3 regions of the Streptomyces alboniger genome follow, and region 3 is predicted to be linked to each of the others. Evidence: riboswitches for the same ligand, from Rfam matches in the RefSeq annotation. Region 3 holds a riboswitch; each other region holds the start of a gene.
What was found. Region 3 has a riboswitch for cobalamin ahead of CP975_RS09660 (ABC transporter substrate-binding protein). Riboswitches for the same ligand answer to the same signal wherever they lie in the genome.
Positions count from the first base shown of each region.

Region 1: another riboswitch for cobalamin. It lies ahead of CP975_RS12750 (CbtB domain-containing protein); the one in region 3 lies ahead of CP975_RS09660 (ABC transporter substrate-binding protein).
Region 2: another riboswitch for cobalamin. It lies ahead of CP975_RS23755 (ribonucleoside-diphosphate reductase subunit alpha); the one in region 3 lies ahead of CP975_RS09660 (ABC transporter substrate-binding protein).

Region 1 covers NZ_CP023695.1:2,906,926-2,910,523, reverse strand. Annotated here, with positions in the region: gene CP975_RS12760 (class F sortase) at 1-401, shown strand, start outside; gene CP975_RS12755 (CbtA family protein) at 382-1,164, opposite strand; gene CP975_RS12750 (CbtB domain-containing protein) at 1,188-1,409, opposite strand; cobalamin riboswitch at 1,444-1,564, opposite strand; gene CP975_RS12745 (glycoside hydrolase family 6 protein) at 2,016-3,050, shown strand; gene glxA (radical copper oxidase GlxA) at 3,108-3,598, opposite strand, start outside.
Region 2 covers NZ_CP023695.1:5,289,923-5,293,520, forward strand. Annotated here, with positions in the region: gene CP975_RS23755 (ribonucleoside-diphosphate reductase subunit alpha) at 1-2,222, opposite strand, end outside; cobalamin riboswitch at 2,351-2,473, opposite strand; gene CP975_RS23760 (GNAT family N-acetyltransferase) at 2,534-3,034, opposite strand; gene mctP (monocarboxylate uptake permease MctP) at 3,111-3,598, opposite strand, start outside.
Region 3 covers NZ_CP023695.1:2,189,057-2,192,654, reverse strand. Annotated here, with positions in the region: gene CP975_RS09675 (HAD family hydrolase) at 1-342, opposite strand, end outside; gene CP975_RS09670 (AraC family transcriptional regulator) at 548-1,414, shown strand; gene CP975_RS09665 (VOC family protein) at 1,411-1,896, shown strand; cobalamin riboswitch at 1,904-2,088, shown strand; gene CP975_RS09660 (ABC transporter substrate-binding protein) at 2,212-3,198, shown strand; gene CP975_RS09655 (FecCD family ABC transporter permease) at 3,201-3,598, shown strand, end outside.

The DNA of each region.
Region 1 (3,598 bases), 720 kb from region 3:
GCCTGGACGCCGGGGGCGCGATCGACCCACCGCCGTACGCGCAGCCGGACACCGTCGGCTGGTACGGCGGCGGCACCCGCCCCGGAGCCCCGGGCGCGGCCCTCTTCGTCGGCCACGTCGACACGGAGACGAAGCCCGCGGTCTTCTACGACCTCAGCGCGATGCGCCCCGGCGAGCGGGTCGACGTGAGCCGCGACGACGGCACGGTCGCGGAGTTCACGGTCGACGACGTCCAGGTCGTCACCCGCGACCGCTTCGACGCGAAGAAGGCGTACGGCCCCCACGAGGAGGGCCGCGCCGAACTGCGCCTCATCACCTGCGGCGGCACCTTCGACAAGGCCGCCCGCGCCTACACGGCCAACGTGATCGTCTCGGCGTACCTCACGGGAGTGCGGCGGTAGAGGCCTGCGCCGTGGTGCGGGCCGCGGCCGTCGGGCCGAGCGCGGCGCGCAGGCCCAGCGCGCCGAAGACCGCCGCGAACACCGCCCACAGCAGCGCGTGCGAACCGAGCGACAGCATGCGGAAGTTCCACAGCAGCGTCGCGTCCACCGGGACCGGGTCCGGGTTGTCGGGGAGCAGGAACAGTGCCGCGAGGACGACGACCGCGGTGAGGGCCACCGCGAGGTGCCGCACCGGTTCGGGGCGCGCGGCCAGACGCACGTACACCTGGCGTACGAGGAACATGCCGAGGACGCCGATGACGACGGCGGCGAGCCACAGCGCCTGGCGGTTGCCGACGGTGCCCGCGTCGCCGACGCCCGGCGGGTTCGCCGGGTAGCGCAGGCCGGGCAGGAGGGAGACGGCGAGGAAGGCCGCGGCGGAGAAGGCCAGCGCGCGCGGCCATGGCGTCGCCCGCGGATCGCGGCGGTGCACCGCCGCGTACGCGACGGCGAACAGGACGCCGAGGGCGAGCCCCGCGACGACCGCGGCCACCACCAGGCCGCCGTGCTGCGTGGAGCGGCTGAACAGCTCCTCGTGGTGCTGGACGGCCTGCGCCGCGCCGTGGGCGTGCTCCTCGGCGGCCGAGCGCTTCTCCTCGGCGCGGATCGCGCGGTCCATCAGGGGCTCGGCGAGCAGCAGGGAGAAGAGGCCGGCCGCGAGGCCCGCCGCCCCTCCCGCCACCAGACCGCGTCCGAGCAGGGGGAGTACGGGGGATGAGTGCATGGTGCTGATGTCCGTCCGCCGGGTCAGTGGCACGGGGCGCCGAAGAGGTGCCGGCCGTCGTGCGCGAACTCGTGGAGATAGTCGCCGGTGGCCGAGATCAGCGTGCCGTTGTCGAAGAACACGGCGTACAGGGCGACGAGCGCGAGGATCGCGGCGGCGGACGCGATCAGCCAGTCACGGGTCTGGGTCACGGCGGCCTGGCTCGCCGTGGTGTCGGTGTGCGGCGCTGCGGAGTGCAGGGACATACCGGTGGGCCTCCTTCTGGGGTTTCCACGCCCCATGGCAGGAGGACGACGGTTCAGTTCCTGACTTCCGCGCACGCTGGTCGCGTACGGGTCACAGTGGCGGGACCGCCCCGGATTCGCACCGGGTTCCTGTCAACCGTCGCCTCGATGTATGGACTTGTCGTCCCGGAGAGTCCCAGCACGTCAGGGGGGCTGTCAACACCCCTCGGCGGGTCCACGGCACCGGCCCGGCCCGGTGCATCCGGCCCGGTCGGCGGCCCGCTCCCCCAGGAGCCGCCGATCGGGCCGGTTCCTCGACCGCGTGCGCACGAGCTGCGGGAGGAACCCGGCGCCGACGCGGGAGGTTCACAGGCCATCCCGCGTGCAGGGGGTGGCTGCGAAGGCCGGGGGCTTGGGCCGTACAGCAGACTCTAGGACGAATGAGCGCCCTCAGGAAGACACGGTCCGGCCTCGCCGAAACGCCCTGCGCCTACCCTTCCGTGGCGTGCGGTAACGCCTCTCGGTAACAGCTCTCCTACAGCTCCTCCCGCACGACGGGCGGCCCTCGTGGGCAGGGTGGGCGTATGTCAGGATTGACATCCGGACAGTGCACCCAAGGGGGAGTGGATGTACCGCAAAGGCACCGGCCGCGGGCATGGTTTCGCGGCCAGGGGGGTGAGGACGGGAGTGGCGCTCGCGGGGGCCGCGCTGCTCCTTTCCGGGTGCTCCTCCTCCGGCGGTGACGCGGAGGACGACACGTCGGGTCAGCCGGTGAAGCAGCAGCCCAAGGACCGGGACCCGTACTGGGTCAACCCGGAGGGGAACGCGGCCAAGCAGGTCGCCGCCTATGAGAAGGACGGCAAGAAGGACGACGCCGAGCTGATCCGGAAGATCGCGGAGCAGCCGGTTCCCGAGTGGATCGTCCCGGAGAACGCGGAGGACCAGGCGCGCGGCTTCACCGAGGCCGCGCAGAAGGCCGACCGCGACGCCCTGTTGGTCCTCTACAACATCCCGCACCGCGACTGCGGCCAGTACTCGGGCGGCGGCGCGGCCGACGGCAACGCGTACCGGACGTTCGTCGACCAGGTCGCCAAGGGCATCGGCGACCGCCGCGCCACGGTGATCCTGGAGCCGGACGCGGTGCTCCACATGGTGGACAACTGCACGCCCGAACAGTTCCACGAGGAGCGGTACGACCTGCTCAAGGGCGCCATCGAGAAGCTCAAGTCCCTGAAGAACACCAAGGTGTACCTGGACGCGGGCAACGCGGGCTGGCAGAACCCCGACTCGCTCTGGGAGCCCCTGAAGCGGTCCGGCGTCGAGCAGGCCGATGGCTTCTCGGTGAACGTCTCGAACTTCCAGACCACCGAGGCCAGTACGGAGTTCGGCAAGAAGCTCTCGGCGAAGATCGGCAACAAGCCGTTCGTCATCGACACCGGGCGCAACGGCAACGGCGCGTACACCAAGGGCAAGGACCCCTGGTGCAACCCGCCGGGCCGGGCGCTCGGCGAGACGCCCACGACCAAGACGGACGATCCGCTGGTCGACGCGTATCTCTGGGTCAAGCGCCCGGGTGAGTCGGACGGCACGTGCCGGGGTGGCCCGAAGGCCGGCGAGTGGTGGCCCGAGTACGCATTGGGCCTCGCCAGGAACGCGGAGTAGCAAGAACGCGGAGTAGCAAGAACGCGGGGTAGCCGGACGCCCCTTACGGGGCTGTCCCTACGGCACGTGGACCCAGCGGGCCTCGCTGGGGGTGCCCTGGTCGTCCGTGACGAAGAGCATGTACCACCCCGACTCGACCAGGCTCCGGTTCTTCGGGACCGTCACGGTGACGGAACCCTTCTCCTTCTTCAGGTCGAGCGCGATCGACGTCTGGTCGATGTCCGTGACGTGCGTGGACGCGCTCGGCCGGATGAGGCGGGCCGTCTTGATGGCCGAGGAGTGCTTGGTCGGGAAGGCCCCCGACTCGCCCCGCTCGATGGTCTTCGGGCCCTTGCCGAGCGTCGGCCGCGAGCCGTGGAAGAGGTACGGCGGCGTGTAGATCTCGATGCGCTGCTCGAACTCGCCCGGCTTGGTGTTGGCCTTGTCGGCGTAGAGCGAGTCGGAGCCGAAGAACATCACGCGGCCGTCGGGCAGCAGGATCGAACCGGAGTGGTAGTTGCGGCCCACCTCGGGGTCGGCCACCCGCCGCATGTCGCCCGTCTTGGCGT
Region 2 (3,598 bases), 3.1 Mb from region 3:
GCGTACGCGTACATCGAGGAGAGCTTGCCGATGGTCGGCGTCTCCAGGAACAGGTTGAGCGACTGCGCCTGGTCGAGGAACGGGGTGCGCGCGGCGGCCATGTCGATCAGGCCGCGCTGCGGGATCTCCCACGCCGTGCGGTACAGCGCGCGGACCTCCTCCGGGATCCAGCCGAAGCCCTGCACCGAGCCGTTGGCCTCGCGCAGCGCCTCGCGGGTCTGCGTGTCCCAGACGCCGAGCCGCTTCAGCTCCTCCACGAGGTAGGCGTTGACCTGGAGGAACTCACCGCTGAGCGTCTCGCGCTTGAAGAGGTTGGAGACCTGCGGCTCGATGCACTCGTAGACACCCGCGATGGACGCGATGGTGGCGGTCGGCGCGATGGCCAGCAGCAGGGAGTTGCGCATGCCGGTCCGGGCGATGCGTTCCCGCAGCGCCGCCCACCGCTCCGGCCAGGCCGGCTCGACGTCGTAGTGGTCGGGGTGCAGCACACCGCGCGCGGTCCGGGTCTTCTCCCAGGCGGGCAGCGGGCCCTCGCGCTCGGCGAGGTCGGCAGACGCCTCGTACGCGGCGAGCATGATCCGCTCGGCGATGCGGGTGGAGAGGGCGCGCGCCTCGGGGGAGTCGAAGGGCAGCCGCAGCTGGAAGAAGACGTCCTGGAGGCCCATCGCGCCGAGGCCCACCGGGCGCCACTTGGCATTGGAGCGCCCGGCCTGCTCGGTCGGGTAGAAGTTGATGTCGACGACACGGTCGAGGAAGGTGACGGCCGTCCGGACGGTCTCGTCGAGCCGGTCCCAGGCGAGGTCGCCGTCCTCCACGAACGCGCCGAGGTTCACCGAGCCGAGGTTGCAGACCGCCGTCTCGCCGTCGTCCGTCACCTCCAGGATCTCGGTGCAGAGGTTGGAGGAGTGCACGGTGTGGCCGGGCTCCGCCGTCTGGTTGGCGGTGCGGTTGGCGGCGTCCTTGAACGTCATCCAGCCGTTGCCGGTCTGTGCGAGGGTGCGCATCATGCGGCCGTACAGATCGCGGGCCGGGATCGTCTTCTTCGCGAGCCCGGCGGCCTCGGCCCCGCGGTAGGCGGCGTCGAACTCCTCGCCCCACAGGTCCACCAGCTCGGGCACGTCGGCCGGGGAGAACAGCGACCAGTCCTGGTCGCCGGCGACCCGGCGCATGAACTCGTCCGGGATCCAGTGCGCGAGGTTGAGGTTGTGCGTGCGGCGCGCCTCCTCACCGGTGTTGTCGCGCAGCTCCAGGAACTCCTCGATGTCGGAGTGCCAGGTCTCCAGGTAGACCGCGGCGGCGCCCTTGCGCCGGCCGCCCTGGTTCACGGCGGCGACCGAGGCGTCCAGGGTCTTGAGGAACGGCACGATGCCGTTCGAGTGCCCGTTCGTGCCGCGGATCAGCGAACCCCGGGAACGGATGCGGGAGTACGAGAGTCCGATGCCGCCCGCGTGCTTGGAGAGCCGCGCGACCTGGTGGTAGCGGTCGTAGATCGAGTCCAGCTCGTCCAGCGGGGAGTCGAGGAGGTAGCAGGAGGACATCTGAGGGTGGCGGGTGCCGGAGTTGAAGAGCGTAGGCGAGGACGGCAGGTAGTCCAGGCGGCTCATCAGGCCGTACAGCGCGGCGACCTCGTCCACGGCGGCGGCGCCGTCGTCCTTGGCCAGGCCGCTCGCGACGCGCAGCATGAAGTGCTGCGGGGTCTCGATGACCTGCCGGGTGATCGGGTGGCGCAGCAGATAGCGGCTGTGCAGGGTGCGCAGGCCGAAGTACTCGAAGCGGAAGTCGGCGCCGTCGGCGTGCGCGGCGTCCACCAGCGCGTCGAGCCGGGCCGCGTGCTCGGTCACGAAGGACGCCGTGCGGTCGGCGATCAGGCCCTCGCGGTGGCCGACCGCCACGGATTCGGTGAAGGAGCGCACGCCCTGCGTGGCCGCCTCCTCGCGGATGCCGATCGACAGGAGCCGGGCCGCCAGCTTCGAGTACGCCGGGTCGTCGGAGATGAGCCCCGCGGCCGCCTCGGTCGCCAGCTCCCGCAGCTCCGACGCGTCGGCCTTGGCCGAGCGGCCGCGCAGCGCGGCGGCGGCGACCCGGCCGGGGTCGGCGTCGGGAAGGTCGACGGTGAGTTCGGTCAGGGTGCGCAGCAGCGCGGCCCCTGGGCCGTCGGTTCCTTCGCCACCCTCGGCGGTCGGCTTGGTCGCTGACGCGGGTTCGGCAGGCGCGATGGTCACGTGGGGCACTCCCTCGCTCGGCTCTGGGCCAGGGGAGGGGAGGGCACACGGGCGCACCCGGACAGGGCGGCGTACCGCGTCCACCGGCCCACTCCACGAGGCCCGGACGGTCGGCACCCGGGCCGGACGGCACGGGCGCACTGTCGGCAGGTCCTCGGACTCCGCGTACGCCAAACGCGTACACATGCACCGTTGCGGGACAGTTCCGGACTTGCACCGGATTCCCCTGCGGCGACAGCGAGCACGAGCATACATCTTGTGCCGGGCCTCTGAAGCGGGCCCACATCTTGTGTCGGCTCGCGGAGTGGTGGCTAGAGCTTCAGCGCGTACGTCAGCAGCGGCACCGTCTCGATGGGGCGCCAGTCGCGCTCCGGTGTGCGGACGAAGCCGAGGCGCTCGTACAGCCGGTGGGCGGCGTGCATCGAGGTCTGCGTGGACAGGACGAGCGCGGTACGGCCCGCTTCCTCGGCGCGCCGCACGCACTCCCGTACGAGCGTCTCTCCGGTGCCCCGGCCGCGCGCCGCGGGGGAGACGGCCAGCATGCGGATCTCCGCCTCGCCGTCGCGGGTGATGTCGGCCATCGGGCCGCCGGCCGGGACGTAGGTGACGCAGCCGAGTATCTCGCCGCCCGCCTCGGCCACCAGGACCTCGGCCGCCGCCGCGCGTCCCGCCACGTCGCGCAGCACCACGAGATAGGGGTCGTCCACCCCGAAGTCCAGGTGCCCGCCGTCGAGATAGGCCTGTGCGGTGAGGTCGCCGAGCGCCTCGTACTCCTCTGGGCGCGCGGATCTGATCGTGATCGTGAAGTCCATGGGGCGCAGTGTGCAACACGGGTACGGCAGAGGACCGCCGATTTTCCGGCGGCCCTCTGCCGTGACGGCGAGTGGGTCAGTGCCCGGCGCCCGCCGTCGCCTTCGGCAGTTCCTGGACGACGCCCGGGTCGCCCGCGTCGGCGGTGTAGTCCCCGGGAGAGGTCTCGTCGATGCCTTCCGGGGCCTTCAGCGCCTTCAGGACGAAGGTGAGGACCACGGTCACGATCACGTTCAGAACGAACGCGGTGAGGCCGATGTAACCGATCTCGCCGATGCCCGGGATCGTGTCGGACGAGCCGCCGAAGTGCTTCTGCGTCGGCGAGGCGACGCCGTACGCGGCCAGCGTGCCGTAGACCATGCCGACCGCCCAGCCCGCGAGCAGCGCCCAGCGGTGGAACCAGCGCGTGAACAGGCCGCCGACCAGCGCGGGCATGGTCTGGAGGATCCAGATGCCGCCCAGGAGCTGGAAGTTGATCGCGACGGTCTTGTCCATGGTGAGGACGAAGGCGAGCGCGCCGACCTTCACCATGAGCGAGACCAGCTTGGAGACCTTGGTCTCCTGCG
Region 3 (3,598 bases):
CTTCATCTCCAGGAAGGGCAGCAGCGACTCCTCCAGGTCGTTGCGGTACGTCGTGTTGTCCGCGTCGAACACGGCGTACGCGCCCTTGTGGTCGTTCGCCGCGATGACCTCGCCGAGCTTCTTCGCGACCGGCTTCGGCCAGTGCGACAGCTCGCGGGCGGTGGCGGCGGAGGTGTCCGCCGCCGTGGCCTCGCTCGTCGGCCACAGCGCGCCGCCCGCGAGCACGGCCGCGGCGAGCGCCCCCGCGACGCCGGTGACGGCCAGCTTGTTCTTCCGTCGTACTGCCGTGCGTGCCGTACCTGTCGTGCTTGGCGTGTCTGCCGTGTCTGCCGTGTCTGCCATGTGCGCCTTGTCCCGCCGTTTCTGAGAGCGATGCGCGGCCCCGTCCGGAGCGGCGCGCAATGCTAAGCGGCGGGACGGCCGTTTCCCATGATCGAAGTCACCGGGGGCGGGGTGCATGCGGCGGGGGAGAGGGGGTAGCGGAGGGGGACGCCGGGTGGCGAATCCACCCCCGCGCAGTCGCATACGTACACGCATACTGGAAGACGTGGGCTCCTCCGAGTTCGTCCGAGCCGCCCCCCGCCTGGAGGGCATCGTGTCCGCGGTCGGCTACCGCACCGCGGACCGGCGGCCCGCCCTGCACCGGGGCCTGCCCTCGCCGTATCTGACGGTGATCTTCTCGCTCGACGGGCCCATCGCCAGCGGCCGCACCCCCGGCCAGGCGACCGGCACGGACGCGGTCCGCACCGACATCATCGTGGGCGGCCTGCACCAGAGCCCCGCGTACGTCGTCCAGGCCGAGCGCCAGGCGGGCATCCAGCTCGCCGTGCACCCGCTTGCCGCCCGCACTCTCCTCGGCCTGCCCGCGGCCGCGCTGACCGGGCAGCTCGTCACGGGCGGCACGGACGTGTTCGGTGACCGCGCCGCCGAGGTGCGCGAAAGACTGTGCGAGCTGGACCGCTGGGAGGACCGTTTCGCCCTCCTCTCCGGCTACCTGCGGCAGCGCGCCGCCACCGACAGCGCCGCCGGCTCCGTACGCCCCGAGGTCGCCGAGGCCTGGGCGTGGCTGGCCCGGCACCGCGGCGCGGGCACCCTCGGCGGCCTGTCCCGGCACGTGGCGCTCAGCGAACGCCGCCTGACCGCCCTCTTCCGTGCCGAGACCGGGCTGAGCCCCAAGCAGGCCGCACGCCTCATGCGCTTCCAGCACGCCAAGGCGGCGGTGGTCCGGGCCGTCGCGGCGGGCGGCCCGCCCGACCTCGCCCGGGTCGCCGCCGACACCGGCTACTACGACCACTCCCACCTCGTACGGGACTTCCAGCAGTACACAGAGGCGAGCCCCACCCGGTGGCTGGCCGAGGAGTGCCGGAATATCCAAGCCGGGGCGCATGGAGGAGGCGAAGAGTGGGAGACATGAACACCACACCCGACACCACAGCGAAGCAGCACCACGACTCAGAGCGGCACCACGACGCGGAGCAGCAGCTCCACACCCCCGCTCCCGCCATCTGGCCGGCCCTCCAGGCCCAGGACGCCCCCGCACTGATCGACTTCCTCGTCGACACCGTCGGCTTCCTGCGCACGGCCGTCTACGAGGACGGTGGCCGCGTCGCCCACGCCCAGCTGGACTGGCCCGAGGGCGGCGGCATCATGCTCGGCTCCTACGACCCTGACGCGCCCGGCGAGGAGTGCGGGAAGCCGGGCACCTCCGGCGCCTATGTCGTCACCGACCAGGTGGACTCCCTGTACGCCCGCCTCACCGGGGCCGGCGTGAAGATCGTCAACGAGATCGAGGACAAGCCGTACGGCAGTCGCGAGTTCGGCATCGCGGACCCCGAGGGAAATCGCTGGTTCTTCGGCACCTACCGGGGCGACCCCAGGCCCGGAGCCGCCTCTTGAAGGCGCGTGATAACTTGCGCAAGCCAGTCAAACCCATACCTGGGTCAGGGAATCCGGTGGAAATCCGGAACTGACGCGCAGCGGTGAGGGGGACGGGCGGGGCCACGGCCACTGGGTGTCTGCCGACACCTGGGAAGGCGCCCCGTCCGGCCGATCCCGAGTCCGAAGACCTGCTGGCGCCTCCGCCCGCACACCGGGCGGCGGAGGTTGTGCCGCAGACCAGGCTCCGCGTATGAGCCGTGAGACTCAAGGGATCGCGTGTCCTCGAAAGCCCGTACAACCGCCCTGCGCTGTGCCGGAACTCTGACGGCCGCCATGCTCGCGCTCACCGCGTGCGGCGACGGTTCCGCGTCGAACCCGTCGGGCAAGAGCGCCGACGGCTATCCGGTCACGGTCGCCTCCTGCGGCAAGGAGGCGAAGGTCGCCGCCCCGCCCCGGCGCGCGGTCTCGCTCGACCAGGGCTCCACGGAGATCCTCCTCTCCCTCGGCCTCGCCGACCGCATGGTCGGCACGGGCACCTGGACCGACCCGGTCCTGAAGAACCTGGAGAAGGACAACGCCAAGGTGGAGCGGCTCGCCGACCGCTACCCCTCCCTGGAGAAGGTCCTCGCCAAGGAACCGGACTTCGTCAGCGCCTCCTTCCTCTACACCGTCGGCAAGGGCGGCGTCGCCGACCGTACGAAGTTCACCGAACTCGGCGTGCCCGTCTACGTCTCGCCCACCGACTGCGCGGGCAAGGACAACGACGGCGGCGGCGACGGCAAGCGCGTCAAGACCCTCACCATGGACACCGTCTACGGCGAGGTGCGGGACCTGGCGAAGGTGTTCGACGTCGAGAAGCGCGGCGAGAGGCTCGTCGCCGACCTGAAGGACCGCGTCACGAAGGCCACGAAGGACATCAAGGCCTCCGACACGACCCTCCTGTACTGGTTCGCCAACTCCGACGCCCCGTACATGGCGGGCTGCTGCGGCGCCCCCGGCATCATCACCCGCGAACTCGGCGCGAAGAACGTCTTCGACGACACCCGCGAGGAGTGGCCCCAGATCAACTGGGAGACCGTCGCCGACCGCGACCCCGACGTCCTCGTCATCGGCGACCTCACCCGCAGGTCGCAGTCCGCCGAGAGCGCCGCGGCGAAGATCAAGTTCCTGGAGTCCAACCCCGCGACCAAGAACCTGACCGCCGTGCGGAAGAAGCGCTACGTTCTCCTCAGCGGTCAGGCCATGAACCCCACGATCCGCACGGTCGACGGCATCGAGCAAGTGGCCGCCGGGCTGCGGAAGTTCGGGCTCGCCAGGTGAGCGTGGCCGCCCCCGCCCGGCAGGCGCTGCTGTGGCTGGCCGCGTGCGCCGCGCTCCTGCTCTCCGTGGCGGTCGCCGTCACCATCGGCCCCGCCGACATCTCGGTCCCCGACGTGTTCTCGGCGCTCGCCGCGCACCTCGGCTGGGGCGAGGCGCGGCTCACCCCCATCAGGGACGGCATCGTCTGGAACCTGCGGATGCCCCGCACCCTGCTCGCCGCGGTGTGCGGCGCGGGCCTCGCGGTCTGCGGCGCGGTCATGCAGTCGCTGCTCCGCAACCCCCTCGCCGACCCCTTCGTGCTCGGGGTGTCGTCCGGGGCGTCCACCGGGGCCGTCGCGGTCCTCGTCCTCGGCGTGGGCGGGGGAGCGCTGTCGGTCTCGGCGGGGGCCTTCGTGGGCGC